Regions from separate parts of the Micromonospora polyrhachis genome, predicted to be linked through region 2. Evidence: riboswitches for the same ligand, from Rfam matches in the RefSeq annotation. Region 2 holds a riboswitch; each other region holds the start of a gene.
The links. Region 2 has a riboswitch for cyclic di-AMP ahead of FHR38_RS22620 (coiled-coil domain-containing protein). Riboswitches for the same ligand answer to the same signal wherever they lie in the genome.

Region 1 (3,958 bases), 1.1 Mb from region 2:
GCCCAGAAGATCCACGAACTGCTCGGCGGCACCGGCGTACACGCTCCGATGCCGTCCATCGTGGAGGTCGAGGATCTCGACGGAGGGCCGGCGTACCCGGTGCTGACCGGGGACTACACGGTCGGCGCACGCTGGGAGTCCGTACCGGTGGAGGCGGGTCGACCGCTGGCCGCGCCGAAGCCGGTCTTCCGCAAGCTCGACCCGTCGATCGTCGAGGAGGAACTGGCCCGGCTCGGCGGCTGACGTCGGTCCCGATCGTGACATCGGTCCCGACCACGTCGAGGCGACCGACGACGAGCCCGATCACGACGGAAGCGGCCCGGTCCTGGAGCATCCAGGGCCGGGCCGCCTTCGTTCGTTCCGTCCCACCGTCGGCAGGGCAGCGGTCGCCGCGCCCGGCCGGGACTCAAAGCATCGACACGTGTACGTGGTCGGTGTGATCGCTCGCCCCACTGTACGAGCTCCAGCCGGTCGCCGGCATCCAGATCTGCTTGTACCAGATCACGTAGTAGATACCGAGGCGGTCGGCGTTACGGACCAGGAACGCGGTGAGGTTGTTGCCGTACATCCGCTGGTCCTGGTTCTGTGCGGAGACGAAGCCCCGGTTGATCAACGACCAGTCGCAGGCGCGGCCCTTCGGGTGCTCGTACGGGCCACCTGAGCGGTAGCAGCCCACGAACCGGTTGAACCCGGCCTTCTTGACCTCCTTGTACATGTGCATCGTGCGTGGCGTGATGCAGCCGGAGGTCGTCGGGTCGTCCTGGTTGCACGACTCGCTCGGCCAGTCGCCGCTGGCCGTACGCGGGGCGGCCTTGGCCACCGGCGAGGTCGCGGTGACGAACCCCTTGGTCAGGCTCATCCCGCCGACCAGGGCGAGCGCCTTCTCCGCTTCCTTCTTCTGCTTCGTCATGATGGTCAGCTGCTTGTTCTGCTCCAGGATCTCGGCGTCGAGCTGGGCCTTGGCGCGTTCGGCGATGTCCCGGGCCTCGGTGAGTTCGCGCAGCTTCCGGTCGTTGAGCCGGTTCAGCTCGTCCAGCCGGCTCGCCCGCTCGACGAACGAGTCGGGGCTGTCACTCTCCAGCAGTACGGCAATTGCGCCGATCTTGCCCTGGCGGTAGGACTGGGCCGCGATCTGAGCCACCTGCGGGGCGAGTAGGTCGAGCCGCTCCTGGGCCTTTTGGAGTTCGAGGTTGAGAGCCTGTTGCCGCCGCTTCGACTGATCCAGCTTGGCCTTCGCCTGAATGTAGCCCCGGTTGGTCGACTCGATCACGTCGCGGAGCAGCGGCGTCTCGGTCTCGTTGGGAGTCTCGTTGGGTTCTGCCCAGGCCCGCTCGGCGGGTGCCACCAGGGCCACGGCGGTGAGTAGCGCCAGGATCGTCGTCAGCCAACCGCGCAGGGGTGCGGTCAAGATACCTTCCTTCCGTCGGCCGCCGATCGGGTTAGCTGACGGGTTCGGGGCGGAAGTGGCCCCTACCGCTTACTGCGGATTCACCCCACGAACACGGTTCCCCGATTCGCCCGGTCAGGCGATTAGGCGGCAGCCTCGCCGGCACCCGATGACGTGCCTTCTGGCGATTGCCGCCAGCGAGCCTACCCGACACCCCGGCAGGCCATCTATTTCGCCGGCACCGGCGAGAAAAGCGTTATCAGCCAGCGCCTTTCGGTAACCGTCTCGCTCTGTGTCGGCCTGCTGACACATCGGTCTTTCGTAATGTCGGCGAATGTGTGAAGTGGACACACGGCATCGACGTTCCGTTCTCGATTGGCGGCAGGGGCCCGCTCCCGGCTGGTTGCGCCGGATGGCGTACCTGGATATGTGATGCTGACGGTGATGAGCGATCAAACCGAGTCCCGCCGCCAACGCGCCGCGCGCCGGGCGGGGGAGTTTCCGTCCCCACCCGAGCCGCTGCCCCGTACGGTGATCGACAGCCACACCCACCTGGACATCACCGTGGCCGAGGCCGGGGTGACCGGCGGCCCGGCCGGTGCCGGTGACCCGTTCGCGGCGGGATCGGGCGACCCGGTCGCCGCCATGATCGAGGTGGCCGCCGGGGTCGGGGTCGACCGACTGGTGCAGGTCGGGGTCGACGTGGCCTCGTCCCGCTGGGGGGCCGAGGTGGCCCGGCAACATCGAGCGGTGGTCGCCACCGTCGCGCTGCACCCCAACGAGGCACCCCGACTCGCCGACCTGGACGAGGCGCTGCGCCAGATCGAGGCGCTCGCCGCCGAGGAGCGGGTACGCGGTATCGGCGAGACCGGGATGGACTTCTTCCGTACGGGGGACGAGGGGCGGGCCGCCCAGGAGCTGAGCTTCCGGGCGCACATCGCCATCGCCAAGCGGTACGGCAAACCCCTGGTGATCCATGACCGGGACGCGCACGCCGACGTGCTGCGGGTCCTCGACGAGGAGGGTGCCCCGCAGACCGTGGTGCTGCACTGCTTCTCCGGCGACGCCGAGTTCGCCACCGAGTGTCTCCGCCGGGGGTACGTGCTCAGCTTCGCCGGCACGGTCACCTTCGCCAGCGCCCACGCGCTGCGGGCAGCCGCCCGGATCACCCCGCTGGACCAACTGCTGGTCGAGACCGACGCGCCCTACCTCACCCCCACGCCGCATCGGGGTCGGCCCAACGGGTCGTACCTGATTCCGCTCACCGTCCGGTCGCTGGCCGAGACCACCGGGGCGGACCTGACCGAGCTGTGTACGGCGATCTCCGCCACCGGCGAGCGGGTGTTCGGCCCATGGTGACGCCACAAGGGGTAGGAAGGGACCCTCTACCTGCGGAAAGCAACAAGAAGGGGCCCTTCCTCACCCCCGGGGAGATCCGGGAGCTGGCCGCCCGGCTGGGCGTGACCCCGACCAAGAAGCTCGGCCAGAACTTCGTGCACGACCCGAACACGGTCCGGCGCATCGTGACCGCCGCCGGACTGAGCCCCGACGACGTGGCGGTGGAGGTCGGCCCGGGACTTGGATCGCTCACCCTGGCACTGCTGCCAGCCGTGGCGCACGTACACGCGGTGGAGATCGACCCGGTGCTGGCCGAGGCGTTGCCGCAGACCGTGGCCGACCACTGCGGGCCGGACGTCGCCGGGCGGCTGACCGTGCACCGGGCCGACGCGCTGCGGGTCACCGCCGCCGACCTGGCCGACCCGGCACCGACCGCGCTGGTCGCGAACCTGCCCTACAACGTGGCGGTGCCGGTCGTCCTGCACCTGTTGGCCGAGCTGCCCAGCCTGCGGCACGGCCTGGTGATGGTGCAGAAGGAGGTCGCCGACCGGCTGGTCGCCGGCCCCGGCTCCAAGGTCTATGGCATTCCGTCGGTCAAACTCGCCTGGTACGCCACCGCCCGCAGCGCCGGCAAGGTGCCGCCCAACGTGTTCTGGCCGGTGCCCAACGTCGACTCCGGGCTGGTCGCCTTCACCCGGCGCGAGCCGCCCCGACCGGACGTACCCCGGTCCCGGGTCTTCGCGGTGGTCGACGCGGCGTTCGCGCAGCGGCGCAAGACCCTGCGGGCCGCCCTCGCCGGCTGGGCCGGCGGTGCCGACCGGGCCGCTGCCGCCCTGGTCACGGCGGGGGTCGATCCCAGCGCCCGGGGTGAGTCGCTCACCGTGGAGCAGTTCGCCGCGATCGCCGCGTCGGCTCCATCGGGTACGTCGGGTGCCGAGTAGGCTGTCGCGGTGCCCATGACGAGGTCTGCGCAACCGTCCGACATCCGGCCCCGGATCCTGGGCATCGTCCCGTGACCGAGGCGTGGCGGCCGGACGACGATGACGATCAGCAGCGACGGGGCGCGGCCGGCCCGGTCAAGGTACGGGTACCCGCCAAGATCAACCTGCACCTCGGTGTCGGCCCGGTACGCCCCGACGGCTACCACGAGCTGACCACCGTCTACCACGCGATCTCCAGCTACGACGAGCTGACCGCCCGACGCGGCGACACCCTCACCCTCACCATGGCGGG
Region 2 (3,958 bases):
GCGCGCGTAACGCCTCCGGCCACATGCCCAGCGCGGTGCCGGTGCCACCCGGCGTGGCGGCCCGCTCGAAGACCCGTACCGACCAGCCGGCCCGATGCAGCATGACCCCGGCGGCCACGCCCCCGATCCCGCCCCCGATGATGCCCGCTCTTCTGCTCATGCGCCGAACCGTACTACAGGTGTAGTGAGAAAAAACTACGGCCGTAGTGCCCTAGGGTGATCGACATGGAGAACAGGCAGGTCCGGATCACCGACGCGGCCATCCGGGTGTTGGGCGAGCGGGGGCTACGACAGTTGACCCACCGGGCGGTGGACGCCGAGTCCGGGCTGCCGGCCGGCTCCACCTCCAACTACTTCCGCACCCGGGACGCGTTGCTCACCGGGGTGGTGACCCGGATGACCGAGCTGGACCGGGAAGCCTGGCAGCACTTTGCCGGCTCGATCCAGCCCGCCGACATCGACGAGCTGGCCGGCGCGCTGGGCGAATTCGTACGCTTCGCCACCGGCCCGGGACGTTGCCAGACACTGGCCCGGCTGGCGCTTTTCGTGGAGGCAGGGGTCCGCCCCGAGCTGCAACAGGAGCTGGTACGCGGCAACCGCGAGATCGTCGAGTGGGGAGTTCCGTGGCTGCGGGGAATCGGCTCGGCCGACCCGGTGGGACACGGCCGGCTGCTCGCCGACTATCTCGACGGGGTGCTGCTGCACGGAGTGGCGTTCCCCGACACGAAGACCGACCCGGTGCCCGGGATCCGGCTGCTGCTGGGCGGCCTGGTTACCGCCGACGGTGGTTAGGACGGGCCCCTTCCTATGCAAAAAGCGACAAGAAGGGGCCCGTCCCTACCTCTCAATACGAAGAACCTCAGTACACGGAGAGGTGGACGTGGTTGGTGTGGTCGCTGGAGGGGTCGCCGTTGCCACCGCTGTACGACTTCCAGCCACTGCTCGGTAGCCAGATCTGCTTGAACCAGATCACGTAGAGCACACCGAGCCGGTTGGCGTTGTTCACGTAGTACGCCGCCAGGTTGTTGCCGTAGGTCCGGTCCCCGCCGGTCGCCACCCCGCCGAAGCCACCCTTCTGGGCGGCGAAGTCGCAGGCCCGACCCTTCGGGTGCTCACCGGAACCGCCGCTGCGGTAGCAGGAGACGTACCGGGTGAAGCCGGCGGCCTTGGCCTGGTTCATGGCGTGCAGGGTGCGCGGCGTGATGCAGCCCGAGGTGGTGGGGTCGTTCACACTGCACGACTCGCGGGGCCAGGAGCCGTCGGAGTTGCGCGGTGCCGGCTTCGCCGTCGAGGTGTTGGAGCCGGTCACACCGGCACTGGGGGACCCGCTGCCGGCAACGGCCAGGGCGCGCTCGGCCTGCTGCTTGCGGCTGGCCATCACGGCGACCTGTTTGCGCTGTTCGCGGATCTCGTTGTCCAGCGCCGCCTTCGCCCGGCTCTCCCGCTCGCGGGTGTCGAGCAGGGCCCGGAGCTGCCGATCCTCGTTGCTGGCCACCACGCCGAGGGTGGCCGCGCGGTCCAGGAAGCCATCCGGGGAGTCGCTGTTGAGCAGTGCGGCCACCGTGCTGAGGCGACCGGTCCGGTAGGCGGCTCCGGCCAGTTCCCCCACGGTCGCGGTCCGGGCGGGGAGTTCGGCCTCGATGGCCGCGAGGTGTTCGGTGAGCTGCTTCTGTCGCTTGATGGAGTTGTCGAGGGCGGCCTTGGCATCCAGGTAGCCCTTCGAGGCCGCCTCAAGCTGTTGCCGCAGGCTGGGGCTGCCGCCCTCCGGGTCGGCGACGTCGGGAGCGGCGAGCAGCCCGGCGGCGGTGACCGGACCGGGTGCCCCGGCGGCCACCGGGGCTGCGCCCGCCGGTACGGCGACCGTCAGGCAGACCGTGATCGTGGCGGCCACCAGCGCCATCATGCGGGTGGCCGTTCGTCGTACGGGTGCCGGGAATGGCATGCAGTTGTCCTTCCGTCAGCCGCCGACCGGGTTAGCTGACGGGTTCGGGACGGAAGATCCCTACCGCTGACGCGGATGCACCCCAAGTGGTGGTTCCCCGGCTCGCGCGTGGCGATTAGGCGGCGGTCGCCACCGGCACCCGGTGGGGTGCCGCCTGGTGGTGACCTCGACCGAGCCTACCGGTAGTGCAGAGATAGATCATGACCGCACGCGGAAACTTAAGACGCCGCTAAATTCCGTCGCGTCGTATCCCGTCGCGTCGCGGCTGGTACACGCCACCCCGGTCGGGCTACCACCCGGTCGGGCTACCACCCGGTCGGTCCGCAGTTGCCGGGCTCCGTGCCCGGCTCGACCTGCAGGGTCGCGTGTTCGATGTGGAAGTCGTCGTGCAGGGCTACCCGTGCGGCGGCGAGCACCTGCCCCACCTCGGTGCCCGGCTCGATGGTGAGGTGCGCGGAGGCGACCTCCATTCCGGAGGTGAGCGTCCACACGTGCAGGTCGTGCACGTCGGCGACGCCGGGGACGGCGGAGAGTCGGGCCGCCACGGCGGGGACGTGTAGGTGCTCGGGTGCGGCCTGTACCAGGATGCGCACGGCCGCCCGGCCCAGCCGCCAGGTGCGCGGCAGGATGAAGACGCCGATGGCGACCGCGACCAGTGGATCGGCCCACCACCAGCCGGTGAGCGCGATCAGCCCGGCGGCGAGGATGACCCCGACCGAGCCGAGCAGGTCGCCGAGTACCTCCAGGTAGGCCCCGCGCAGGTTGATGCTCTCCTTGGCGCCGGAGCGCAGCAGGGCGAAGGCGACGATGTTGGCCAGCAGCCCGAGCACGGCCACGACGAACATCGGCCCGGCGAGCACGTGTGGCGGCTCGCCGAATCGGCGTACCGCCTCGACGAGGACGTAGATCGCAACGCCGAAGAGCAGCACCGCGTTGGCCAGCGCCGCGAGCACCTCCAGCCGGTAGAGGCCGAAGGTGCGTTGCGGGTCCCTGCTCGCCCGTCGGGTCGCGGTGATCGCGGCCAGGGCCATGGCGATCCCGAGTACGTCGGTGAACATGTGCCCGGCGTCGGAGAGCAGGGCCAGCGACCCGGTGGCCAGTGCGGCGACCGCCTCGACCACCATGAACGCGGCGAGCAGCGCGAACGCGGCCCAGAGTCGTCCCCGGTGCCGCTCCGCGGCGCGCATTACCTGCCCACCGTGGTCGTGTCCAGCCCCCATCGGCCTACCCTCCGTCGCTCCTGCGCGTCCGGCTCAAATTATGCTCACATCGCAATATGTGCAAGTGAAATGCTGGCCGGTGGGAGCGCAGAAGAGGACGAGCCGGGATGAAGCAGACGGAGGACGGGACAGGGAAGCGGTCAGCCGGGGAGCAGGCGGGCCGGCACGGCGACGCGGATCAGTCGGTGAGGTCGATCGTGGTGAGCCGCTGAGTGGCCCGGGACAGGGCGACGTAGAGCGTCCGTACCCCCGACTCCGAATCGGCCCGGATCTCCCCAGGTGCGACCAGCACGACCCCGTCGTACTCCATGCCCTTGGCCTGGAGGCAGTCGACCACCTGTAGGCGCGGTCCGGCCAGCTCCGCCACCCAGTCGGCGATCTCGGTCCGGCGCGGTACCGGCGTGATGACGCCGACCGTCCCCTCCACCTCGGCGAGCAGCCGTGCGGTGGCGGTACGGATCTGTTCCGGCAACTCGGCGGCGGGCACCCGCAGCGCGACCGGCTCGACGCCGGTGGTCCGGACCGCGGTGGGCAGCGGCAGGTCCGGATGCACCTCGCGGATCACCTCCGCGGCGACGGCGAAGATCTCCGCCGGGTTGCGGTAGTTGGTGGAGAGGGTGTACTCATGCCGGGGCCGACGGCCCAACGCCTTGTCCCGGGCCTGCGCGAGTTCGCGTGGGTCGCCGGCCCAGGCGGTCTGCGCCGGGTCACCCACCACGGTCCAGGACGCCAGCCGGCCTCGGCGGCCGATCATCCGCCACTGCATGGGGGAGACATCCTGCGACTCGTCCACCAC
Region 3 (3,958 bases), 2.8 Mb from region 2:
TAGCGGCGCGCCCAGGTCCGCCGTGTTGGTGCCGAAGCCGAGGGTGGCGTTGGCCTCCTCGAGTTCGTCCCGCCGGACCAGCGCCGGCACCGCCGCCCGGGAGGCGGGCTGGAAGATCTGCCCGGCGACGGCCCGGGTCGCCACCAGGACCAGCAGCAGCGGCAGCGCGGGGAGGGACAGCGCGATCATCGCGACCACCGCGCCCTGCACGAGCTCACAGACGATCATCAGCCGTCGCCGGTCGAACCGGTCGGCGAGCGCCCCCGCGATCGGCGCGAGCAGTGACGGTGTGAAGTCGCCGGCGAGCAGCAGCGCCGCGACCGCGAGGCCCTGACCGGTCGAGTCGGCGACGTGCAGCAGCAACGCGATCATGCTGATCGAGTCACCGGCGAAGGACACGCACCGTGCGAGAAACAACACACGGAAGTCCCGGTTGCGGCGGAGCAGGCGCATGCGGACGCAGCGTAGGCGTCCGTCGCGCCGGGCTCATCGGATTTCCCATGGGATGTACGCGACGGGTGATCGACAAGGTGACCGCTGCCATGCGATTCACCGCCGACGATGTCGGGCAACTACGCTGCACCACCGGACGACCCCGTTCTCGGACATGCGCGACCGGTGACCAGCCGGTAGTCCGACCATGGTCTCCGCCTCGCGGCATCCCTCGGTGCCAGCGGCAACCGGGGTGAATCCGCACCAACGGTAGGGGCGCTGTTCCGTCCCGAGCCCGTCAGCCAACTCGGTAGGCGGCATCCGGAGCACGGCGAACATAACGCTCGGTACGGCCCTCGAAAGGCCAACCGCGACTGGATCGACGGCCGCCCCGGAGTACCGCGCGGGGGGCCTGCGCACCGCCTCCGCCCTGCTCGACAGCACCGACCCGGAGCGGCTCATGAGCCGGGCGATGCTGGTGAACACGATCAACCGGTACAACGACAAGACGCTCGGCGGGCTCAAGAAGCTCAAGGCCGACGCCGACGCGGCGAAGAAGTCGATCGACGCCGAGGTGGCCACCCAGACGGCCCGGGCCGACATCATGGGCAAGAAGGAGGACGCCGAGACGGCGCTCGCCAAGGCCGGCGGCAAGGCCACCGGCTACATGAGCGCGAATTCGCCCCTGGCCAAGCCCGCACCGCGCAACGCGGACGGCAGCGGGCCCAAGGAGAGCTGCACCATCGACGACCCGACCACCACGGGCTGCGTCACGCCGCGCATGATCCACTCGATGAAGGAGGCGCACGCCGCCGGCTTCAAGCGGTATTACTCCTGCTACCGGCCCCGGTGGGTCCCATGAGCACCCGAAGGGCCGTACGTGCGACTTCGCCGCCCGGGCCAACGGGTTCGGCGGTGACGCCACGGGTCAGGACAAGGTCTACGGCGGCAACCTCGCGGCGTTCTTCGTGCGCAACGCCAACACGCTCGGCGTGCTGTATGTCATCTGGCATCGCCAGGTGTGGACGTCGGCGGCGGGTTGGTACTACTACAGCGGCGCCGGCGACGACCCGTCCAGCGACAACACAAACCACGTGCATGATTCCGTGTACTAGGCCCCAACTCCGGCACCCACGACCGGTTTCCGCTGGAACCTGCCACGCGAGCGGGTTTTGGGAACGGTTGTTGCTACTGGCGCAGTGACAGACGTTCCCAACCCGGCAGTGGGGAGACGCGCTACCCGGCCCGGCGCGCTATGCCGAGGCGGGGCTGGCTCGACGTACCTCGTCGGCAATCCGCTCCGCCACCGTCTCGGCGAACTCCAGTGTGGCTGCCTCGACCATCACCCGGACCAGCGGCTCGGTGCCCGACGGGCGCAGCAGCACCCGTCCGGTCTCGCCCAGTTCCGCCTCGGCCTCGGCTGTCGCGGCGAGCACTGCCGGAGCACCGGCACCGATGGTCCGGTCACCGACCGGAACGTTGATCAGCACCTGTGGCAGCTTCGCGACCACGGCGGCGAGATCCGCCAGCGATCGGCCCGTCGCCGCCATCCGCGACATCAGTTGCAGGCCGGTCAGCACCCCGTCGCCGGTGGTGGCGTACTCCGACAGCACGATATGCCCGCTCTGCTCGCCGCCGAGCGCCAGCCCGGACGCCCGCAGCTCCTCCAGTACGTACCGGTCGCCGACCTTGGTCTCGATCAGCCGGATGCCCGCCTCGGCCATCGCGAGCCGAAGGCCCAGGTTGCTCATCACGGTGGCCACCAGCGTGTCCCGGGTCAGGGTGCCGGCCTCCCGCATGCCCAGGGCGAGAATGGCCAGGATCTGGTCGCCGTCGACCTCGTTCCCGTCGGCCGTGACCGCCACGCACCGGTCGGCGTCGCCATCATGGGCGATGCCGAGGTGCGCCCCGTGCTCGACCACGGCGGCCCGTAGGACGTCCAGGTGGTTCGACCCGCAGTCGTCGTTGATGTTGAGCCCGTCCGGCTCGGCGTGGATGGCGATGACCTCGGCACCGGCCTCCTGGTACGCGACGGGGGCCACCTCCGAGGCGGCACCGTGGGCGCAGTCGACGACTACCTTCAGCCCGTCGAGCCGGTGCGGCACCGTGCTCACGAGGTGCTGTACGTAGTGGTCGGCTCCGTCGAGCAGGTCGTGCACCCGTCCGACACCGGCACCCGTGGGCCGATGCCAGGTGGCGGCGGCGTTGGCCTCGATCGCCGCTTCGATCTGTAGCTCCACGTCGTCGGGAAGCTTGTGTCCCCCGGCGGCGAAGAGCTTGATCCCGTTGTCCGGCATCGGGTTGTGCGAGGCGGAGAGCATCACCCCGAGATCGGCCTTGACCTCACCCACCAGGTAGGCGACCGCCGGGGTGGGCAGCACACCGACCCGCAACACGTTCGCCCCGGCGCTGGCCAGCCCAGCAACCACGGCGGATTCGAGCATCTCTCCACTGGCCCGGGTGTCCCGGCCTACCACGGCCAACGGCGGGTGGCTGCGATCGGACTCGGCGAGGGTGTGCGCCGCCGCTACCGCGACGGCCATAGCCAGTTCGGGGGTCAGGTCGGCATTCGCCCGTCCCCGTACGCCATCAGTACCGAACAACCGACCCATGCGCGTGATACCTCCGGAAAGGCCGCCGACGAGGAAAGCAAACGGCCGGGGCCGCCACCGCTTGAGGGGGAGGCGGACCCGGCCGTCTGTCAGACGTACAAGGTGAAGCTGTTGCAGACGTGCAAGGTAAAACTGTCGCAGACGTACAGGGTGAAGCTGTCGATCAACGCTTCGAGTACTGCGGGGCCTTACGGGCCTTCTTGAGACCGTACTTCTTGCTTTCCTTGACCCGAGCGTCCCGGGTGAGGAAGCCGGCCTTCTTCAGCGCCGGACGGTCGTCGAGGTCGTTGGCGCAGAGCGCGCGAGCGATGGCGAGCCGCAGCGCACCGGCCTGGCCGGTGATGCCGCCGCCGCGCAGGTTGGCGATGACGTCGAAGGCCTCGGCCTTCTCCGCGGTCACCAGCGGGTCCTTGATCAGCTGCTGGTGGACCTTGCTGGGGAAGTACGCCTCCAGCTCACGGCCATTGCAGGTGATCTTGCCGGAACCAGGGACGATCCGCACCCGGACGATGGCCTCCTTGCGGCGGCCGACGGTCTGGATCGGGCGGTCGCCGCGCGGGGCACGCGAGATGGGCGCGTCCGCAGCCTGGGGGTACTCGTCAACGGTGAGCGCAGTGGTCTCGGTCATGCTGCTTCCTTCGTCCGCGCTCACTGCGCGATCTGCTTGATCTCGAACGGCACCGGCTGCTGCGCGCTATGCGGGTGCTCGGCACCGGCGTAGACCTTCAGCTTCTTGATCAGCTGACGTCCGAGCTTGTTGTGGGGGAGCATGCCCTTGACGGCCAGCTCGATGGCCCGCTCCGGGCGCTTGGTCAGCAGCTCGTCGTAGCCGATCTGCTTCAGACCACCCGGGTATCCGGAGTGGCGGTAGGCGATCTTGGTGTGCCGCTTGTTGCCGGTCAGCGCAACCTTGC
Region 4 (3,958 bases), 1.7 Mb from region 2:
TCATCGACCCCGGCTTCTCCGGTCACGTCACGCTGGAGTTGTCCAACGTCGCCAACCTGCCGATCACCCTGTGGCCGGGCATGAAGATCGGTCAGTTGTGCATCTTCCGGCTCTCGTCCCCGGCCGAGCACCCGTACGGCTCCGAGGTCTACGGCTCGCGCTATCAGGGACAGCGGGGGCCGACCCCGAGCCGGTCCTGGCAGAGCTGGCGTACCTGGCCGACCCGCTGACGCGTACCACGGGTGTTGGGCGGCCCCTTCCTATGCGAAACGCGATAGGAAGGGGCCCTTCCTGACACCAAAGACGTCAGCCCGGGCGACCGTAGCTGTGCACACCACCGTCGACCTTGCGCATCCTGACCTGGTCACCGGCGGTGGGAGCATGCACCACCCAACCGTCGCCGACGTAGAGGCCGACGTGCGCGAGGCCGTTGTAGAAGACCAGGTCACCTGGGCGTAGCTCGGCACGGCTCACGTGCGGCATCATCGCCCGTTGCTGGGCCGCGTTGTGCGGTAGCGATACGCCCGCCTGCTGCCAGGCCCGCAGCGTCAGGCCGGAACAGTCGTACGAGTTGGGTCCGGCCGAGCCCCACACGTAGGGCTTCCCGATCTGGGCGCAGGCGAACTTGACCACCTGTCCGGTCGAGCCACCCGGGTAGGTCGCGGGGCAGGGTGCCGGCCGGAGCACGCCACCGCCACCGTTGCCGTACGCCACCAGGCGCAGCTTCTGTAGCCGGGTGACCTCGGCGTCGATCTCCTTCTTCTTCGCCGCCAACTCGGCCTCGGTGCGGGTGAGCTGGGCGACCAGCACGTCCAGCGGCCCCTTCTGCGCGGCGTACCTGTTCTTCAGGTCGACCACGGCCTGGATGTCGTGCTGCTGCTGGCGGGCGAACTGGTCGAGCACACCGAGCTGGTCGAGGAGGGTGGTGGGTGAGCCGGTGGTGAGGATGGCGTTGAGCGTGGAGGCGTTGTCGCCCTTGTACGCCTGGACAGCGAGCGCCCCGACCTTGCCCATCGCCTCGTCGATCTGGCGTTGCAGCGGCTGGATCTTCTTGCCCAGCGCGTCGGCCTGCTTCTTCTTGCCGGCCAGGTCCTGTCGGGTGGCGTTGTGCTTCTCGATGATCGGTTCCAGCTTCGCCCACGCCTTGTCGATCTGGTTCTCGATCTCGGTCACCGACGGCTCGGCATGGGCCGGGGTCGCGCCGACGAGCACGACGGCGATGCTGGCAATCGCGGCGAGCGTGGCGGTGTACCAGGACCGAGTGGCGGTGAACCGGGATCGCGTGGAGGTGAACCGGGACCGACGGGTAGGCGGTATCGCCGTATCTCGGTCGGCGTGCACCGACCGGACCGGGCGCAACCGGGGGGCATGATGTGCCACCGGCGTCCGTACTCCTTCTTCCTGACCGCCTACCGAGTTAGCTGACGGGTTCGGGCGGGAAGATGTGCGCCCTACCGCGGATCGCGGATTCACCCCGATGGATCATGTGGGTCCCCGGTTCGATCTTGCGAACGATTCGGCGGTATCGAGCCGACGTCGCCCCGGATGGACGAACTGCCCTCGTCTCGACCGTCCCCAACCTAGGGAAGTGCACTACCAGGCGCAACCCGAACCGGCAAGATAATTCGCTTCGTACAACCATTGGTTGCAGAGAGTGGGCCACTGAGGGCAGACATGAAGAAATCTTTCACCTCCATCAACGATTCCGCAAGCCATTGACGAACCCCCCTCGGGCGAGTGAGGGTGACCAATGAGTCATCCCCCGAATGGAGGTTCGATGCACCGTCCGAAAGTACCGCTGAGCAGCCGGATACTGCTCAGTACCGTGGTGGTCGGCGCGGCGACGCTCGTACCCGCCGCGTCGGCGTCCGCCACCACGCCCGTACCGACCACCGCGAGCGCAACGGTCGACTCCCGGCAACAGGACTACACCGCCGCCGCCAGCGACTACGGCGTACCGGAGAGCGTCCTGCTGGGCGTCTCCTATCTCCAGTCCCGCTGGGACACCAACGCCGGCACCCCCAGCACCGCCGGCGGCTACGGCCCGATGCACCTCACCGACGCCGCCCACGTGGCCAGCCTGCCCACCTCCGGCGGTCACCACGACTCGGCGGAGGACCCGCGTGGCGACGACTCCCGCCGGTCACTCGCCCGCGAGCACCCCAGTGTGGCCACGCCAGAGAGCGCGGCCCTACGCACCCTGGGCACCGCCGCCACGCTCACCGGGGCCGGGGCGGAGGCACTGCGTACCGACGCTCGGGCGAACATCCGGGGCGGGGCGGCGCTGCTGTCGTCGTACCAGAAGGCCCTGACCGGACCGACGGGAAGCGCGAGCGACCCGGCGGCCTGGTACGGCGCGGTGGCCCGGTACTCCGGCGCGGAGACCAGCGACGCCGCCGCGGCCTTCGCCGACGAGGTCTACGCCACCATCCGTACGGGTGCCAACCGAGTCACCGACGACGGGCACCGGATCACCCTCGCCGCGCACCCCAGCCTCGACCCGATCAGGTCCTGGCTGGACCGGCTCGGCCTGCGCACGCCGACCCGACCGGACGGGCTGGAATGCCCGACGACCATCTCCTGTGAGTGGCTGCCCGCCCCCTACCAGCTACTCGGCGACGGCACCGATCCGGGCAACTACGGCAACCACGACAAGGGCAACCGGCCGGCGCAGCAGAAGATCGAGTACATCCTGATCCACGACGCCGAGGGCTACTTCGACAGCACGACCCGGCTGGCCCAGGACCCGGAGTGGGTGAGCTGGCACTACACGATGCGCTCGGCAGACGGTCACACCGCCCAGCACCTCAAGGCCAAGGACGTCGGCTGGCACGCCGGCAACTGGTACGTCAACGCCAAGTCGGTCGGAATCGAGCACGAGGGCTTCGCCGCCCAGGGCACCTGGTACACCGAGGCGATGTACCGCAGCTCGGCCAAGCTGGTGCGCTACCTGGCCAAGAAGCACAACGTGCCGCTGGACCGGCAACACATCATCGGCCACGACAACGTGCCCGGCACCGTGCCGAGCACCGTCCGAGGGATGCACTGGGACCCGGGCCCGTACTGGGACTGGTCGCACTACTTCGACCTGCTGGGGGCACCGATCCGGGGCACCGGCACGCCGCGTACCGGACTGGTGACCCTGGACCCGGACTTCGCCACCAACCGGCCGAACTTCTACGGATGTGCCAAGGCACCCGCCCCGCCAACCGAGCCGTGCCCCTCGCGTGGCTCGTCGTCGGTGATCCTGCGCAGCGCGCCCAGCCCGGACGCGCCGCTGGTCAACGACATCGCGCTGCGGCCGGACGGCACGCCGAACACGATGCAGATCTCCGACCATGGCGCGCGGGGCTCGGCGGGCCAGACGTACGCCATCGCCGACCGGCAGGGCGACTGGACCGCGATCTGGTACCTCGGGCAGAAGGCGTGGTTCCACAACCCGGCCTCGGCCCCCACCGCCAAGTGGACACTCGGCCTGGTCGTGACCCCCAAGCCGGGCAAGGCCACCATCCCGGTGTACGGCCGGGCCTACCCGGAGCAGGCCGCCTACCCGACCGGGGTGCCGTACCAGACGATCACCCCGTTGCAGTACACGCTCTCCGCCGGGCAGCGGTACGCGGTCGGGGATGTGCTACCGGGCGAGTACTACCGGGCCACGACGTTCGAAGGGACGTCCCCCGGTGACTGGACGGTGATCCGGGGCGAGAACCGGTACGTCCAGATCCAGTTCGGTCATCGCATCATGTTCGTCAACCTCGACGACGTACAGATCCTGCCGTCGCCGATCGGTGCGCCGCGCTGACGCCGTACCGCACACGTGAGGAAGGGCCCCTTGCCATCGCTGGCGGATTCCAGGGGTCGTTGCAACACAGGTGATCAACTGGCTTCGGTCAGAAGCTTAGCGATGCGCTCGGCTGGGGTGTCCCAGCCGAGTGTTTTGCGTGGTCGGCCGTTGAGT

Region 1: linked by a shared signal. The riboswitch ahead of FHR38_RS17755 (coiled-coil domain-containing protein) and the one ahead of FHR38_RS22620 (coiled-coil domain-containing protein) in region 2 are both predicted to bind cyclic di-AMP.
Region 3: linked by a shared signal. The riboswitch ahead of FHR38_RS09460 (hypothetical protein) and the one ahead of FHR38_RS22620 (coiled-coil domain-containing protein) in region 2 are both predicted to bind cyclic di-AMP.
Region 4: linked by a shared signal. The riboswitch ahead of FHR38_RS14570 (C40 family peptidase) and the one ahead of FHR38_RS22620 (coiled-coil domain-containing protein) in region 2 are both predicted to bind cyclic di-AMP.

Annotation. Positions count from the first base shown of each region.
Region 1 covers NZ_JACHJW010000001.1:4,041,822-4,045,779, forward strand. Annotated here, with positions in the region: gene metG (methionine--tRNA ligase) at 1-243, shown strand, start outside; gene FHR38_RS17755 (coiled-coil domain-containing protein) at 407-1,408, opposite strand; cyclic di-AMP (ydaO/yuaA leader) riboswitch at 1,413-1,547, opposite strand; gene FHR38_RS17760 (TatD family hydrolase) at 1,820-2,746, shown strand; gene rsmA (16S rRNA (adenine(1518)-N(6)/adenine(1519)-N(6))-dimethyltransferase RsmA) at 2,740-3,666, shown strand; gene FHR38_RS17770 (4-(cytidine 5'-diphospho)-2-C-methyl-D-erythritol kinase) at 3,738-3,958, shown strand, end outside.
Region 2 covers NZ_JACHJW010000001.1:5,105,497-5,109,454, forward strand. Annotated here, with positions in the region: gene FHR38_RS22610 (FAD-dependent monooxygenase) at 1-160, opposite strand, end outside; gene FHR38_RS22615 (TetR/AcrR family transcriptional regulator) at 226-792, shown strand; gene FHR38_RS22620 (coiled-coil domain-containing protein) at 860-1,942, opposite strand; cyclic di-AMP (ydaO/yuaA leader) riboswitch at 1,947-2,074, opposite strand; gene FHR38_RS22625 (cation diffusion facilitator family transporter) at 2,248-3,162, opposite strand; gene FHR38_RS22630 (HelD family protein) at 3,341-3,958, opposite strand, start outside.
Region 3 covers NZ_JACHJW010000001.1:2,279,973-2,283,930, forward strand. Annotated here, with positions in the region: gene FHR38_RS09455 (MFS transporter) at 1-453, opposite strand, end outside; cyclic di-AMP (ydaO/yuaA leader) riboswitch at 639-764, shown strand; gene FHR38_RS09460 (hypothetical protein) at 893-1,294, shown strand; gene FHR38_RS33750 (VldE C-terminal domain-containing protein) at 1,260-1,547, shown strand; gene glmM (phosphoglucosamine mutase) at 1,686-3,044, opposite strand; gene rpsI (30S ribosomal protein S9) at 3,208-3,672, opposite strand; gene rplM (50S ribosomal protein L13) at 3,693-3,958, opposite strand, start outside.
Region 4 covers NZ_JACHJW010000001.1:3,364,603-3,368,560, reverse strand. Annotated here, with positions in the region: gene dcd (dCTP deaminase) at 1-230, shown strand, start outside; gene FHR38_RS14570 (C40 family peptidase) at 307-1,380, opposite strand; cyclic di-AMP (ydaO/yuaA leader) riboswitch at 1,393-1,532, opposite strand; gene FHR38_RS14565 (N-acetylmuramoyl-L-alanine amidase) at 1,778-3,802, shown strand; gene FHR38_RS14560 (IS30 family transposase) at 3,877-3,958, opposite strand, start outside.